Linked DNA regions of Luteolibacter sp. LG18. The protein of the gene in region 2 binds, or shares a complex with, the protein of the main gene of each other region. Links are inferred from orthologs where the notes say so. Each region holds a gene or a part of one and is shown on either strand. Other genes may lie near its edges.

Region 1 (7,694 bases), 1.1 Mb from region 2 along the record:
ATCCTCGAGCACACCGATCCGCTCCACAAGGTCACCATCATCCCGCGTGGCCCGTCGCTCGGCTCGACCATGTTCCTGCCGACCGAGGACAAGTTCACCTACCGCAAGGCCGAGCTGCTCGACCAACTCGTGGTCGCCATGGGCGGTCGCGTGGCCGAGGAGATCGTGTTTGGCAACGTCACCAACGGCGCGGTCGGCGACATCCGCATGGCCACCCACATCGCCCGCAAGATGGTGTGCGAGTGGGGTATGAGCGACAAGCTGGGCATGGTGGAATACGGCGAGGCGGAAGGTGATTCCTTCATGTCCCGCGGACGCTCCAGCTACAGCGGCGCCACCGCCAAGCTGATCGATGACGAAGTGAAGGGCCTGATCGACCATGCCTACGACGACGCCAAGCGCCTGCTGGTGGACCGCCGCACGACGCTCGAGCTGATCGCCCAAGCGCTGTTGGAATACGAGACCCTCGACGCCGAGCACATCAAGGACCTGATCGAGAGCGGCTCGATGAAGAATCCGCCGTCCTCGCCGAAGCCGCCCTCCATCCCGGATGAATACCGGAAGAAGGAAGCGCCGAAGCGGCCCGATGGCAGCTCCACCGACGAAGACGGACCCCTGCCCGGCGCGGTGGTGGGAGCCCCCGCCTGAAACCAGAATCACCCCAAGCGGCCGAGGCATCCCCTCGGCCGCTTTTTTGTGCGAGGGTCCGGCGTTGCCGGGACGTATCCAGTGACGGACTCGGACCCGATCGGCTAGGAGACACACCCGGATGTGTGGGTTTCCCTCCCGTGCCGCGGTCCGCTTTGATTCCCCGAATACGACCCGCATCATGCCCCGGCCCCACCACCTCTTTGCCATGACCCTGCTCACGCTTTCCACCGCGCGGGCGGCTCCCCAATGGACCCTCTCGCCGAAGGGCGGCCTCGTTTGGGAAGTACAGCCGGGCCACCTTCCGTTCGGCGACCACATCGAGCAAAGCGGCAAGGCCGTGGACGCGATCACCAACTGGGACCTCGATGCCACAGGACACCTGAAACTCACGCGCAGCGTGCGCTGGCCGATGCTCCGGACGCTGCCCGACAACACCCACGCCGCCCTGCAGGTGGACCTGGGCACCGGGAAGGAGCCGACCATCACTCTCGACGGTGCACCGGCCCCGACCGCGGTGATCGACCGCGTTTCGATCGACGGCATCGTGACCTTCCACGGCAGGCAGGGACCGCTGGAGCTCAGCCGCACCCTTTTCGCGTCGAACGAGCAACCCTCGATGATCGAGACCTACGAGTGGACGAACCGCTCCGCCAAGGCGGTCACCCTGACCCAGCCGAACTGGAGCGAGCAGACCGCCACCGATGGCAAGAAGGGCAAGTGGGGCGTCTATCAGGTAAAACGCCAGTGGATCGGGGCCGGCACCACCTTGCTGGCACCCGGGGAGACCGCGCGTGGCGGGCTGTGCATCACCGCGGTGAAGGACGGCGAGCCATTCCCGTTTCCGGATGTGTTCGCGGAGAAGGCGGCCCGCGAATCGATGCGGGATCGCTTGGCAGGGTTGATGATCCTGAAGACCCCGGATCCGGCGCTCGATGAAATGTTCCGGCAGGCCAAGTACCGGACCACCGAGAGCATCTACGCCACCCGCGGCGGCTTGATGCACGGCCCGGGCGGACGCAACAAGTTCCTGGCGGCGCTGTGGTGCAACGATCAGAACGAGTATGCGAACCCGTTCTTCGCGTTCCTCGATGATCCCTCCGCCCGGGAGAGCGCGCGCAACTGCTTCGCCCTCTACGCGAAGTTCCTCAATCCGGATTACAAGCGGCTCCCATCGTCGATCATCGCGGAAGGGCGGGACATCTGGGACGGCGCGGGCGACCGGGGTGACGCCGCGATGACCGCCTACGGCGCGGCCCGCTGGGCACTGGCCTGCGGCGATCCCGAGCAGGCGAAGGAGGTGTGGCCGCTGATCGAGTGGTGCCTGGAATACACCCGCCGCCAGCTCAACGAGCAAGGCGTGCCGAAATCCGATAGCGACGAGCTCGAAGGACGCTTCCCCGCCGGCAAGGCCAACCTGTGCACCGCCTCCCTCTATCACGACGCCCTGCTCTCCTCGGCGGCGCTCGCCCGCGATCTCGGGAAACCGGCGGAAATGGCCACGACGTACGTGAAGCAAGCCGCGGCCCTGAAGGAAGCGACCAACCGCTATTTCGGCGCGACCGTCGAAGGCTACGAGACCTACCGCTACTACGATGGCAACGACGTACTGCGCTCGTGGATCTGCGTGCCGCTGGTGTGCGGCATCACGGAGCGGCGGGAAGGCACGCTGAAGGCCCTGTTTTCCGACCGCCTGTGGACGCAGGACGGCCTCCTGACCCAAGCGGGCACGAAAACCTACTGGGACCGCAGTACGTTGTACGGACTCCGCGGCGCGTTCATCGCCGGGGACACCGCCCGCGGACTGGACTACCTGACCCGCTACACGCGCCAGCGGCTGCTCGGACCGCATGCCCCCTACCCGATCGAGGCCTGGCCGGAGGCCGGGCAGAGTCACCTCGCCGCCGAGTCCGCGCTCTACTGCCGGATCTTCACCGAGGGGGTGCTGGGCATCCGCCCGACCGGGCTGAACAAGTGCCTCATCACCCCGCAGCTCCCGGCGGCGTGGCCACAGGCATCACTGGAAAAGGTCCGTTCGTCCGGGAGACTGTGGAACCTGACGGTCCGCCGCCAGGGACAGGACATCGAGGTGACCGCCACCGACACGGCGGGCAAGACGATCTACCAAGGCCGCAAGCCACAGGGGCAGGCCCACGAGGTGACGTTCTAACAAGGACAGCCCCGACAAAAAGCCCGGGCCACTCGCGTGGACCGGGCTTTTCGCTGAAGTTCGATGGGCCGGGGATCAGCCTCCGGTGACGCGCATCGGCATGAGCACGTAGAGGAAGCTGCCGTCGATGCGGATCACGCCCGGGCTCATCTCGTCGATGAGGTCGAGGTAGACGGTTTCCGCGTCGAGATTCTGGAGCGGGGCCTTGAGGAAGTCCGGGTTGAAGGCGATCTGCATGGCCTTGCCGGTGTAGGCGACGTCCATGGACTCGCGGGCTTCACCGACGTCCGGCGAGTTCGCGGTGACCTCGATCTGATTCTCGCCGAAGACGAGCTTCACGGAGTTCGACTTGTCCGAGGACAGCAGCGAAACACGGCGGACGGTTTCGAGCATCGCCTCGCGGTTGAGCGGCACGCGCTCGGTGGAGTCGCCCGGGATCACCTGGCGGTAGTTCGGGTAGTTGCCCTCGATCAGCTTGCTGACCAGCAGGCTCTCACCGACGATGAAAGAGATCTGGCTCTCGCTGAGGCGGACGAGCACGTCGCCGGCATCGCCGAGGAGGCGCTGGAGTTCCTGCACGGCCTTGGTCGGGATGATGACGTCGGTTTCGTGGGAAGCGGGGAACTCGAGGTCGTTCTCCATCATCGCGAGGCGGCGGCCGTCGGTGGCGACGAGCGTGAGCTTGCCCTCGCGGAAGGAGGTGAAGATGCCGTTGAGCACGTAGCGGGTCTCGTCGGTCGAGATCGCGTAGGAGGTCTTGCGAAGTCCGTCGCGCAGGACGATCTGCGGGATGCGGAATTCCTTGGCACCGCCGAAGTCCGGCAGCGGCGGGAACTCATCCTGGCTGAGGCCGATGATCTTGAAGAAGGACGGGCCGCTCTGGATGGAGGCCACGTTCTTGGCGTCCACGGAGACCTCGACCTCGCTGGCCGGGAGCTCGCGGACGATGTTCACCAGGCGCTTGGCCGGGAGGGTGGTGGCACCGTCCCGCTCGATCTGGGCTTCCACCGAGCCGGTGATGCCGACATCGAGGTCCGTGGTGGTGAACTGCAGGCGACCGTTGCTGGCGACCAGCAGAACGTTCGAAAGGATCGGCAGCGTGGTGCGCGTGCTGACGACGTGCTGAACCTTCTGCAGGCCGTCGAGGAACGCTTCCTTGGAAATTCGGAACTTCATGATCGGGAGAAACCGGGCGTGTTGGGGGACACGTTTCCGATTTCGCCATCCGTTTGCAAGACTTCTGTGAGCGATTCGGACCTGTTGGAGATCGCTCCCGGACCTGCTCCGGAATTCACAAAATTTTAAGGGATTGCAGGATCAGGGTTCCAGCGCCGCCGGGGCGGAAAGGAGCCCCGGAAACCGCGCGCCCGGCGGAAATTTTTGTGATTTCCACCGGAGGCCTCCGAACCGGGTTTCCGGCCGGCTTCAGCGCCGGAGCTGGGATTCGATGCGGGCGATGGTCTCGCGCATGCCCGGTTCCTTGCCGATGCGGTCGTTGATCTTCTTGCAGGCGTGGATGACAGTGCCGTGGTCGCGGCCGCCGAAGGCCTCGCCGATTTCCATCAGGGAGCCCTTGGTGAGGTTCCGGCTCAGATACATGGCCACCTGGCGGGGCAGCGCGATGCTGGCGGGGCGGCGGCGGCTGGTCATGTCCGCGAGGCGCACGTCGAAGTGCTCGGCCACGGCCTTCTGGATGGAATCGATGCTGATCTGGCGGCTGGCCTCCTCGCGGAGCAGGTCGCGGAGCAGGTGCTCGACCTTGTCCACGCTGACGCTTTCCCCGGCGAGGGAGGCGAAGGTGGCGACGCGCATGAGCGCGCCTTCCAGGCGGCGGACGTTGGTGCCGATGCGCTCGGCCAGGAAGCGGAGGATCGAGCCATCGACCTTCACCTTCCACTCCTCGGACTTCTTCCGGAGGATGGCCATGCGGGTCTCCATCTGCGGCGGCTGGAGCTCGACGGCGAGGCCGCACTCGAAGCGGGAGACGAGGCGCGGCTCGAGGTTCTTGATCTCGCAGGCCGGGCGGTCGCAGGTCAGGACGACCTGCTGGCGGCCATCGAGCAGGGTGTTGAAGGTGTGGAAGAACTCCTCCTGGGAGCGCTCCTTGCCGGCGAGGAACTGGACGTCGTCGATGAGCATCACGTCCGCACTGCGGTAGCGGCGGCGGAACTTCTCGATGTCGCCACGGCGGACGGCGTCGATGAACTCGTTGGTGAACTTCTCGCAGGTGAGATAGACGACGCGTGAGGACGGGTAGCGGCGCAGCCACTCCTGGCCGATGGACTGCATCAGGTGGGTCTTGCCGAGGCCCGGGCCGCCGTGGATGAAGAGCGGGTTGTAGCCGACGCCGGTGCGCTTCGCCACGGCCTCGCAGGCGGCGTGGGCGAACTGGCTGTTGTTGCCGACGACGAAGCGCTCGAAGGTGTAGTTCGGATTCAGGCCGGCGGCCTTGATGCGCTTCTCGAACGCGCCGGGCTCGTCCGGGCGGGTGTAGGTGGCGGCCGGCTCATCGCTGGCGGCTTCCTTTTCGGCCGGGGCGACCTCTTCGGTGCCGATGGTCACGCGGACCTCGTGCACGCCCTCGATGCGGGCGCAGACGGCGGAGGTCAGCTCGGGGAGATAGTTGGTCTCGATCCACACCTGGTGGATCTCACCGGGGACACCGATGGTGACGACACCGTCCTCGCAGGACGTCATGCGCGCGGCACGGAACCAACGCTGGAAGGCATCGCGGCTGACCATGGATTGCAGGTCACCGCAAATGAGGTCCCAGGCTCCACCATCGTGGCTTTCCGTGAACGTTTCGGTTGCGCCTTCATGCATCGTTTCCACTGCCTCCTGTGCCATCATGTTGTCGTCGTGTCGGGTGTCTCACTGTTTCGCGCGGCCCGGTTCCAACCCCGTGGCTGGCAACCGCCGCGCTTGGAGACCATGACCTGATCCGGCGCCCTGTTGGATAAAAATTTTACGACCCTCCAACCGATGGATGCCGCTTTTCACTTTCCACAAGCGTTCCACGGCGAAAATTTTTTAGAACTTGACCGGCCCGTTATTTCGCATCGCCGAACTATCACCAGAGCTCTCCAACCCAGGATTTTACGCATCCCCTTGGAAACAAACGGAATGAATCGTGACGAATCCGTTTCAAATTTTTGAGGCCCTTTCCGGGGTCCGGAAAGCGACCGAAACGGCGAATGTGACGAGGGTTCCAAACATGATGCGCCACGGGAATTCGATGACCGGCATCCACGCGGGACGCGTAACCGATTTCGCACCAAACAACGCGGCGACATCGGTATCGAGACCCGACAAGTACGCCACCACGATGAAGCCCGCGAGCATGGCGATGACGTTGCCTTGATCGCTGCCGCGGGTCTTCGTGAAGAGGCCGGTCATGAACACGCCTAACAGCGAGCCGTAGGTGTAGCCGAAGATGCCGAGGATGATCGGCAGGATGCGCAGGTTCGGGTTGTGCGCGCTCACCCATGCGGTGGCGAGGGCCACGGAAATGAGCAGCACGGCGAAGATCACGGTGCCCAGGCGCAGCGCATGGACCTTGCCCTTGTCATCGGCCGGTTCACCGAACCAGCGGAAGTGGAAGTCCTTCACGTAGCTCGTCGCCAGCGAGTTCAATGCGGTGCTCAGCGAGCCCATGGTGGTGGCGAGCACGCCGGCGACGACGAGGCCGCGCAGGCCCGCGGGCATCACTGTTAGAACGAAGTGCGGGAAGACCTTGTTAGGCGAGACCTCGCCCTTCGCATTGAGCGGCATGAGCGGGTCCGGATGCTGCTGATAGAAGACGTAGAGGAGGATGCCGATGCCGAGCACGACGAGGGTGATCGGCACGTCGGCGAGGCCGGAGAGGATGGTGGCCACGGCGCTCTGGCGCTTGTTCTTCGCGGTGAGCATGCGCTGCACCATGTCCTGGTCGGTGCCGTGGGTGGCCATGGTCACGAAGGTGGAGCCGAGGAAGGCGGCCCACAGCGTGTATTCCTGCTCGAGCACGCCCTTCACGTTTTCCCAGAAACCGGCTCCCGCCTTCAGGCCGGTGTCCCAGACCTCCAGGTCCTTCGGTCCGGTGAGGACCGCCTTGGCGCCGTCCCAGCCGCCGGGGATGTGGCCGAGCAGGTAGGTGAGCGAGAAACCGAGCGCGCACACCAGCACGATGATCTGGATCACGTCCGTCCAGATCACGGCGCGGATGCCGCCCACGGTCGTGTAGATGGCGGTGGCGAGGGTGACGAAGACGAGCGCGACCGCGGTGAGCCAGAACTCGGTGGAAGGCGAGATGCCCTGGTCCGGATGATGGAGGTGCCACATCAGCACCAGGATCATGGTGGGCACCCACAGCCGGGTGCCGCTGGCGAGCAGGCGGGTGACGAGGAACACGCCGGAGGAAACGCGGTGGGTCACCGGGCCGAAGCGTTGACCGAGGAACTCGTAGATGCTGACAACGTTGTGTTTGTAAAAAGCCGGGATGAACACCGCGCTGACCACCACGCGGGCGAGCAGGTAGCCGACGATGAGCTGGACGTAGGTGAAGTTCCGCAACGCGTAGCCCTCGCCCGGCGCGCCGAAGAAGGTGCCGGCGCTGATTTCCGCGGCGAGGATCGAGGCGAGCACCGCCCACCACGCGATCTGGCGGTCGCCGAGCGCGAAGCCCTCCATGCTGCCGCTCTTGCTCCGCTGCGAGAGGCCGATGCCGAGAATGAGCGCGAAATACGCCAGCAGCACCAGGCCATCGATCCAGTAATTACCCATTTCCAACAGGGCTCTAGCGGCCGATCCGGCGAGCGTCGATGCCGCAGTTGCCGGGCGGGCCGGTTTCGTCCACGTTCGCACCATGCAATCCGAACTCCAAACGCTGCTGCTCCAC
Region 2 (7,806 bases):
GGTGCACCTGAACAACCTGCAGCGGAAGGATCTCACGCCGCAGCTCCGCGAGTATCTGAAAAGCCGGATCTATTACCTGGCCAGCATCATGCCGAAGAAGGATCTGCCGAAGGAAAACTTCGACTACGGTCCGGTGGACGAGGTCGTGCTGGCCGGTGCCAGCGGCATCAAGGATGCGTCCACGCCCAAGGAGGTCTACGACCGGGCGATGGAGAAACGGAAATGAGCCGCCGTCTGGGGCGGGTTACTTCCGGACCTTCTTGGTCGGGGTCGGCTTGACCGCGGGGATCAGGCGCTTCGGCAGGAACGGGTGGGTGAGGGCCTCGGAGAGGGTGAACTTGCCGGTGAAGTCCTCCTTCGAATCGGAGTCCTGTTTGCCGAACATGCCTTCCTCGATCAGCAGGAAGACCATTTCGCCCACGTCGCTGCACTCGCGGATGCCCCATTCGCCCATGAGGGTGGCTCCCATCGGGCCGAATTGGTCCAGGGCGAGGTCCCGGAAGCCATCGAGCAGCTCCTGGCCGCTCACGTGGCGGGCGCTGCCGGTGTTCCCGTCGGCGACCCGCTTGAGTGTGAAATCCAGTGCGTCCTTCAGGAAGAAGAAGCCGTGGGGCTCGTAACGCTTGTCGCGTCCAACGATCGCCAGGACCGCTTGTTCGAACTGCACCGGTTGCATGGCGGGGAAACTAGGGGAAAGGGGTTGAGCCTGTCAAAGGAGTTAGAATGGCCCGCGGGAACGGACCCCGGAAAGTCGGTGGGGAGCGGGTGACAATTCCGCCATCCGCCGTCGTTACCCGTTGAGAAGCAGAAAGTCTGCCACCACCAGGCGATGATCGGTATTCCGGCTGGTGACGGCCTGGCAGCGGACCGCTTTGAGCTGGTGGGTGGAGTAGAGGCAGTCCAGGCGGAGGATCGGGACCCGGCGCTGGAAGGTGTCCCCCCAGCCGGTGCCGGCGGCGGAAAAGGCATCGGTGAAGTCCCGCGCCAGCAGCAGGTGGACCGGGTCGCTGGCGGGGGAATTGAAGTCGCCCCCGAGGAGGGTCGGACGGCTGGGGAAGGGGGCCGTTTGTTCCAGCAATTGCAGCGCTGTGGAAAGCTCCTGGCGGCGGGCCTGGCGGACCTCGCGGTGCGTGCGCCAGGCCGAGCGATTCCATAGGCGCAGGTCGGTGGCGGCGCTGGTGAGGTGGATGTTCACGACCTCGATCTCCCGGCCAGTGGGAGTCAGCAGGGTGAGCTGCTGCTCCCGGAAGGCGGGATTCCGCACCTCGCGCTTGATTTTCCAGCGGGTGACGATGCCGTTCGATTCGTGGAACCGGTAATCGCCATGGCCGTCGTAGAGGGCGTCCGCCACGCTTTTGACCTCGGCGGGCGACACCTCCTGAAGCAGGACGACATCCGGTTGCCAGGCGGCGATGTCCGGCACGGGGTTCCCGAACTCACTGTGGGCGCAATTGATGGTCATGACGCGGACCACCGGCTGGCCCTTGTAGGGGGCCGCGGCCCCGGGAGCGGGGGCTTGCTTGGCGAGGTTCACCAGCACCTGGGCCTCATCCGCGAAAAGGAGGACGGTGACCGCCCAGATCCCGGTGACGATCAGCGACAGGGAGGCGCGGAGAAACAGGAAGGCGCTGCACGACAGGGCCAGTCCGATCAGTCCCCAGATCCAAATCGGTGCCACCGTGAAGGCCGCCAGCCGGTCCGGCTGGCGGGAAAAGGCGAACATGGTCACGAAATGCAAGCCCAGCGACGCACCCACCAGGGCCCATCCAAGACGGCGGCGGGTGCGGGCGGCATTCATGACCCGAGCATTATCTAACAGTCCGCGCGGAAATCCAGCGTCTTGTGCCCCCGAGAGGGGGCGGCGGCCACGCGCGGCGAAACCGGCTCAGAGTCCCGGGATGCCCAGGCCGCCGGTGAGCTTCTTCATTTCAGCGGCGGCGAATTCCTTGCCCTTGTTGACGGCTTCCTGGACGCCCTTGAGCACGAGGTCCTGGAGGAACTCGACATCGGACGGATCGACGACGGACGGGTCGATCTTGATCGAGAGCACGTCACCGGCGCAGGTGGACACCACGGTCACCTTGCCGCCGCCGACGCTGGCCTCGACGGTGCGCTGGGCGAGTTCTTCCTGCTTGGCGGCAAGCCCGGCCTGCATCTGCTGGGCTTGTTTCATGAGTTTCTGGATGTTCATGGGAAAGGAGAGTGAAGATTTGAAGACGTAAGACTCAAGACTGGAAAACGACGGGATCGAGGGGGCTCTTCTCTTGCGTCTTGTGTCTTTCAGTCTTGTTTCTGTTTAGCCCACCACCCGGCCTTCGAGGGCGGTGAGGGCGTGTTCGATGAGCGGATCGCGGTGGAAGCTTTCGTCCGCTTGCGGGCGGGCGGGCTTCGGTGGCTCGGGCGGAGCCGCCGGTTCGGCGGATTTGAACGGCGGCGGCTCGACCAGTGGCGGAGGCGGCTCGCTGTGTTCGGGGGCCGCGGCGATCAGGGAATCGAAGCGGCTGGTGATGGCATCGTGAGTGCGCTTCGGCACCGAGGAAACCGGGGCCGGGAAGTCGCTTTCGACTTCCGGTTCCCAGACCTTGGCCACGGGCGGTGGTTCCGGCTCGGGTTCGCGGATGGGCGGGGCCTCGTAGGCGGGCTCGTAAACCGGCTCCGGAGCGGGCTCGGGTTCGAAGACAGGGGCGGGCTCGGGCTCTGGTTCCGATTTCCGGTCGGGTGCCGGGGGCGGAGCGACGGGGACCGCCGGGATGGCGGTGGCTGCCGGGGCGGGAACCGGGAATCCGGCGTCGCCGATGGCATCGGCTCCTTTGGCGAGCACCTTGATCACGTCGGACAGGCGGACTTCGCCAAGGACCTGCACGGCCTTGATCAGGCCGAGTTCGAAATGGAGGCGCTTGTTCGTGGACCACTTCATGCGGCCCTCGGTTTCGGCGAAGACGTCGATGGCGGAGAGGATCCGGTCCGCCGGGTAGGGGTCGGCCGCGGCGAGCAGGCTCTGCCACAGCTCGGCCGGGATACCATCGCCATCGGCGGAGGAATCGAGCTTCGCGACCAGCAGGGCGCGCATCGCGCCGACGAGTTCACCGAGGAGCTGGCCGAGCTCGCGGCCGGATTCGGCTTCCTTCTGGATCAGCGAAAGCGCGGCCGCGGTCTGGCGGGCCAGCAGCGCGGAGGCGAGCTGGGCGACCTTTTCGCGGGAGGTGAAACCGAACACGTCGAGGACGTTCGCCTCGGTGATGTGGTCACCGCAGAAAGCCACGAGCTGGTCGAGCATCGACTGGGCATCGCGCATGCCGCCGTCCGCGCCCTTCGCCACGGCCCAGGCCGCGGCGTCATCGAGCTTCACGTTTTCCTCGCGGGCGATGTGCAGCAGGTGCTTGGCGATCAGCTCGGTCGGGATCGGGCGCAGGTCGAACCGCTGGCAGCGGGACAGGATGGTCGGCAGGATCTTGTTCGCCTCGGTGGTGGCGAAGATGAACTTCACGTGCGGCGGCGGCTCCTCGAGGGTCTTCAGCAGGGCGTTGAAGGCCGCGTTGCTGAGCATGTGGACCTCGTCGATGTAGTAGATCTTGAACTGGCCGCGGGCCGGGGCGAAGCGGACGGACTCGCGGAGGTCGCGGACCTGCTCGACGCCGTTGTTCGAGGCACCGTCGATTTCCAGGACGTCCAGCGAGCGGCCTTCGGCGATCTCGACGCATACGTCCTCGTCCGGATTGAAGTCCGCCTTCGGGCCGCCGGTGCAGTTCAGGGCCTTGGCCAGGATGCGGGCGGTCGAGGTCTTGCCGGTGCCGCGCGGGCCGACGAAGAGGTAGGCGTGGGCGAGGCGCTTTTGCTCGATGGCATTGCGCAGGGTGCGGACGACGTGGTCCTGCCCGAGGACGTCATCGAAGGTTTTGGGACGGTATTTGCGGGCGAAGACCTGGTAGCTCACGCGGCGACTGTATTGGAGTTTGCGGGTTTGTCAGTTTTCAGTTTTGCAAAGGGCATGCGAATTCCCGAACGCGATGAAAAACAACGGCTTTACGAGGACGCCCGGCTGCGGATCAGCGGCCTGACCGCCGGGGAACCGGACCGGATCGCGCGGATGGCGGGCATTGTTTCGGTCCTCCACGGGCTGATGCCGCACTATTACTGGACGGGATTCTACCGCGTCTTGGGCGGCGGGCTGGTGATCGGGCCGTATCAGGGCACGGTCGGCTGCGCACGGATCGCCTGGGGCCGGGGCGTGTGCGGGGCGGCATGGCAGACCGGCGAGACACAGGTGGTGGCGGACGTCCACGCGTTCCCGGGCCACATCGCGTGCGACGCGCTTTCGGAAAGCGAGATCGTGGTGCCAGTGCGGGACCGGGATGGCCGGATCGTGGCGGTGTTCGATGTCGATTCGACCCTGCCCGGCGCGTTCGATGACATCGACCGGATTGGCCTTGAATGGATCTTCTCGGCGTGGGGGGAGTGAACCGCGCGCCATTCGATGGTGGGGAAGAGATTCAACCACGGATGAACGCGGATGGAAGAGGGATGGATTTGGATTTCCGTTTCCGGACAGCCAGCCGTTCATCACTTCTTATCTGTGTCCATCCTGTTCATCCGTGGTTGAATTTCTGATTCGGGGCCCTCGGATCTTCCGGCCCGCCTCCACGTTCTGCCCTCCGGAACCAATAAACCCGCATTCTCATGATCGACGGAGGTTGCTGGCAACGTTGACGCTGCTAGATTGTCCCCGAAATGTCCGACCGGAAGGATTCCAACCACATCTCAGGAGTGAAGCGCCGGCAGGTCGGCCAGTTCGGCAAGACCGCGCCGCGCTGGGCGCTGCTGCTGTTCGTGCTCGGGCTGGTGGCGGCGGGGTTCCTGTTCACTCCGGTGCCCGGGAAGATCAAGCGGGGCCTGCGCGAGGTGTTCGCGCCCAAGGGCGGACCGGTCGGTAAATCCCAGCAGGAGGTCGAGGAACTGCTTCAGAGGGAAGGGGACCGCATCCGTGCCGAGAAGGACGCCGAGGCCCAGCGGGAGATCGACGATCTCCGCAAGGATCTGGAGGCCGCCCGCAAGGTGACATCCCGCCCGGACACGCCGGTGAATCCGCCGCAGAACCAGGTGCCGGACGAGCCGCTGGGGCCGGAAACCGATGTCCGCCAGTTGCGGTCCGGGATTCCCTTCAAGGTCGAGCTGAAGTTCGATCACGGCACGCTGGCCTCGAAGGAGCGGGTGACGCCGGACAGCTATGCCGCGCTCTACACCTTGAGCGTGCGCCTGCCCGCTCCGGCCAAGACCTTGGCGGAGCTCCAGACTTCGAACCCGAAGCTCGGTGCGATGCTGCCGGGGCTGGAGGAGATCCTGAAAAAGGGTGAGGTCTCGAAGTGGTACTACACCCTTTACGACAACAAGACCGCCCGCATCAAACGGGACGCCACCGCGCTCAATGAACTGCTGACCAAGCACAACTTGTTCGACTGCGAAACGATCCTGAACCTCAAGACCGAGGCCGGTCGCCGCGCGATGCTGCTGCAGGCGGACATGGACGTGGTGTCGGATGGCTCGGATGGCGACCGCCTGCCGACGATGCCGGAGGAGATCGTCAATTCCCCGAACTACCAGCCATTCACCAGCTACGGTTGGGCGAAAAAGTCCCAGGTTCCGAACCCGATCGTGGCCGGCTGGGAGCGCCGCGTGACCGCCGGTGAAAAGGAGCTGGCGGACAAGAACACCACCGCCGACCGCAAGAAGTGGCTGAAGAGCCGCATCGCCATGCTCAAGCGCGGGATCACGGACATGAAGGGCCGCTCGTTCCTGATCGCCGAATACGATCCGTTCATCGTGATCCCCATCAATATCCTCGGGGCCACCGGCGATCCCTTCGCGCCGAACGTCGGCGACTACGCGCTGGTGATCTACGGGGACAAGATCCTGCCCGCGATCGTGGGCGACGGCGGGCCGAACTACAAGGTGGGCGAGGCCTCGCTGCGGATCGCCAAGGAGCTGAACGTGAGGGCCACGCCCTACAACCGTCCGGTATCCGACCTGAAGGTGACCTACCTGGTGTTTCCGGGAACCCGCGAGACGGCCGGTCCGCCGGATTACGATGCGTGGCGTAGCAAGTGCGATGCTCTCGTGAAGGAGTTCGGCGGCCTCGGGGAAAGTTACAAGATTGGCGAGTGGAAGAACCTGCTCGCGCCGCCCCAACCGCCACCGGTGGTGGTGCCACCCGGCGGCCAGCCGGTGCCGACCTTGCCGGGAGGGGCGCAGCCACCCGCGCCGACGGCTCCGGCGGTGCCCTCGTCGCCGAGACCGGGACCGGCGATTCCGCCGACCACCACGCCTTCGGCAAACCCGGCTCCGGCACCGCCATCGGTGCCACCGGGTGTGACCGCGCCGAAACCGAGCGGGAATTGAGTCCGATCAGGCCAACGCCTGCCGCCGTTCCTCGATGATCTCGGGGAGTTCGAACAGTTCGATGTAACCCGCTGGCTCGGGTGAGCGGGGGAGTTGGACGACTTCGAACGAGAGGATGTCCTCCGCCAGCGAGCGCTCGCCGATGGCGGTGGCGAGGACTTCGCCCACGGCCGCGCGGGCGTGGGAGGGAGAGGTGGAGGTGAAATTGGGAATGCCCACCCGGATGGCGATGCGTCCGGCTTCGGATTGGTCTTCCAGCGTTAGGAACCACATCGCCTGGGGCTCGAAACGGATGCCCTGATGGTTGGTGGTGAAGGCGAAGCCGTAGGCGGGCTTCAGGGCGGTGAACTTCCACCCGGGGAGGGAAGGGGCGGCGGCCACGAGCGCCTCGGCCAGCGGCTTGCTGGGGGCGTGGGTGCCGATGGTGACGATCAGTTCCTGAATGCCGCCGCGGGATTCGGGCGTTTCGAGGCCGAGACGGGGGGCGAGGGCCCTGAGCTGGGCGAGGGTCTCCTTGCGGATGGCTGAGTCCGCGTTGGGGAGGGACGCGAGATCGGTCAAATGGTTCTGGAACCAGTTCCAGAACCCTTGGATCGCTTCGGGGGAGGTGTTCATAAGGGGTGGGACAGACGACAGGCCGGATTGGCATGTCTCTTCCAACCAACTACACCCCCGCCCCCCGGGCAAGGGGGACTTGTCATATTTTGCTGTCCGCCCCGTGGTCCTCGTCGTCCTCTTCGAGCAATTTGCGCTGTTTTTCCGCCGAAATGGCCTTGATGACGCCCAAAAGCAGGAACAGGCAGATGACGGTGACGGCTGCTTCCAGGATCGGCAGCGGGCCGTGTTCGGCTTCCCCTTGGAAGAACCGGACGAGGCCCATGATGTTGAAAATGCCGCGTCCGAACCCGAGCAGGGCGATCACGCCGCCGCCGATCAGGCCGTGCCAGAACCAGCGGATCGAGAACATGCCGCAGATGATGAGGCCGCCGCCGAGGGCGAGGGCTCCGTTCAGGAAACCCATGGCATCGGCCTGTTCCAGTGCCTTGAAAGCAGCCCCGGCGAGGGAGAGGATGGCGAATCCGCACAGGAAAAAAAGAAAGCGCATGGCGGCAGCATTTCCCTCCGTGCGCTCGGGTCAATCCTGAAGCGAGGGGCATTGACACACCGGCCCGGTCAGGGCGTGGTGGGCGCATGGAGCGGCAGATATGGTGCGATGACGGGCTGATCGCGGCGGAGGATCTCCGGATCTCCCCGTTTGACCGTGGGCTGACCGTGGGACTCGGCTTGTTTGAGACCATTCTGGCGGTGAACGGGCGGCCGGTGTTCCTGGAGCGACATCTGGCCCGGCATCGCGTGGGTTGCGGGCGTCTGGGCTGGGAAATGCCTGTACTGGAAAAAGTAGCAGTGGCGATT

What was found.
Region 1: the proteins of dnaX (region 2) and dnaN are in contact, whole or in part, in a cryo-EM structure (PDB 8GIZ), measured with the Escherichia coli proteins. The link is inferred for Luteolibacter sp. LG18 from one-to-one orthologs.

What each region holds. Positions count from the first base shown.
Region 1 is NZ_AP024600.1:2,636,296-2,643,989, reverse strand. The notes cover bases 1,945-4,777. They hold dnaN (DNA polymerase III subunit beta), read right to left. Parts: upstream 3,995-4,777; coding sequence 2,894-3,994; downstream 1,945-2,893. Other genes in these bases: dnaA (chromosomal replication initiator protein DnaA), read right to left, coding at 4,244-4,777; llg_RS11005 (hypothetical protein), read left to right, coding at 1,945-2,818. In the rest of the region: ATP-dependent zinc metalloprotease FtsH, read left to right, coding at 1-648; more of llg_RS11005, read left to right, coding at 857-1,944; more of dnaA, read right to left, coding at 4,778-5,641; llg_RS10990 (sodium:solute symporter), read right to left, coding at 5,963-7,579; llg_RS10985 (hypothetical protein), read left to right, coding at 7,662-7,694. UniProt on the Escherichia coli protein: Confers DNA tethering and processivity to DNA polymerases and other proteins. Acts as a clamp, forming a ring around DNA (a reaction catalyzed by the clamp-loading complex) which diffuses in an ATP-independent manner freely and bidirectionally along dsDNA.
Region 2 is NZ_AP024600.1:3,763,130-3,770,935, forward strand. The notes cover bases 1,616-4,560. They hold dnaX (DNA polymerase III subunit gamma/tau), read right to left. Parts: upstream 3,935-4,560; coding sequence 2,297-3,934; downstream 1,616-2,296. Other genes in these bases: llg_RS15100 (endonuclease/exonuclease/phosphatase family protein), read right to left, coding at 1,616-1,798; llg_RS15105 (YbaB/EbfC family nucleoid-associated protein), read right to left, coding at 1,886-2,191; llg_RS15115 (GAF domain-containing protein), read left to right, coding at 3,989-4,459. In the rest of the region: llg_RS15090 (hypothetical protein), read left to right, coding at 1-226; llg_RS15095 (Minf_1886 family protein), read right to left, coding at 245-676; more of llg_RS15100, read right to left, coding at 791-1,615; llg_RS15120 (glycoside hydrolase family 75 protein), read left to right, coding at 4,729-6,393; llg_RS15125 (hypothetical protein), read right to left, coding at 6,400-7,008; llg_RS15130 (hypothetical protein), read right to left, coding at 7,091-7,498; llg_RS15135 (aminotransferase class IV), read left to right, coding at 7,585-7,806. UniProt on the Escherichia coli protein: Part of the beta sliding clamp loading complex, which hydrolyzes ATP to load the beta clamp onto primed DNA to form the DNA replication pre-initiation complex.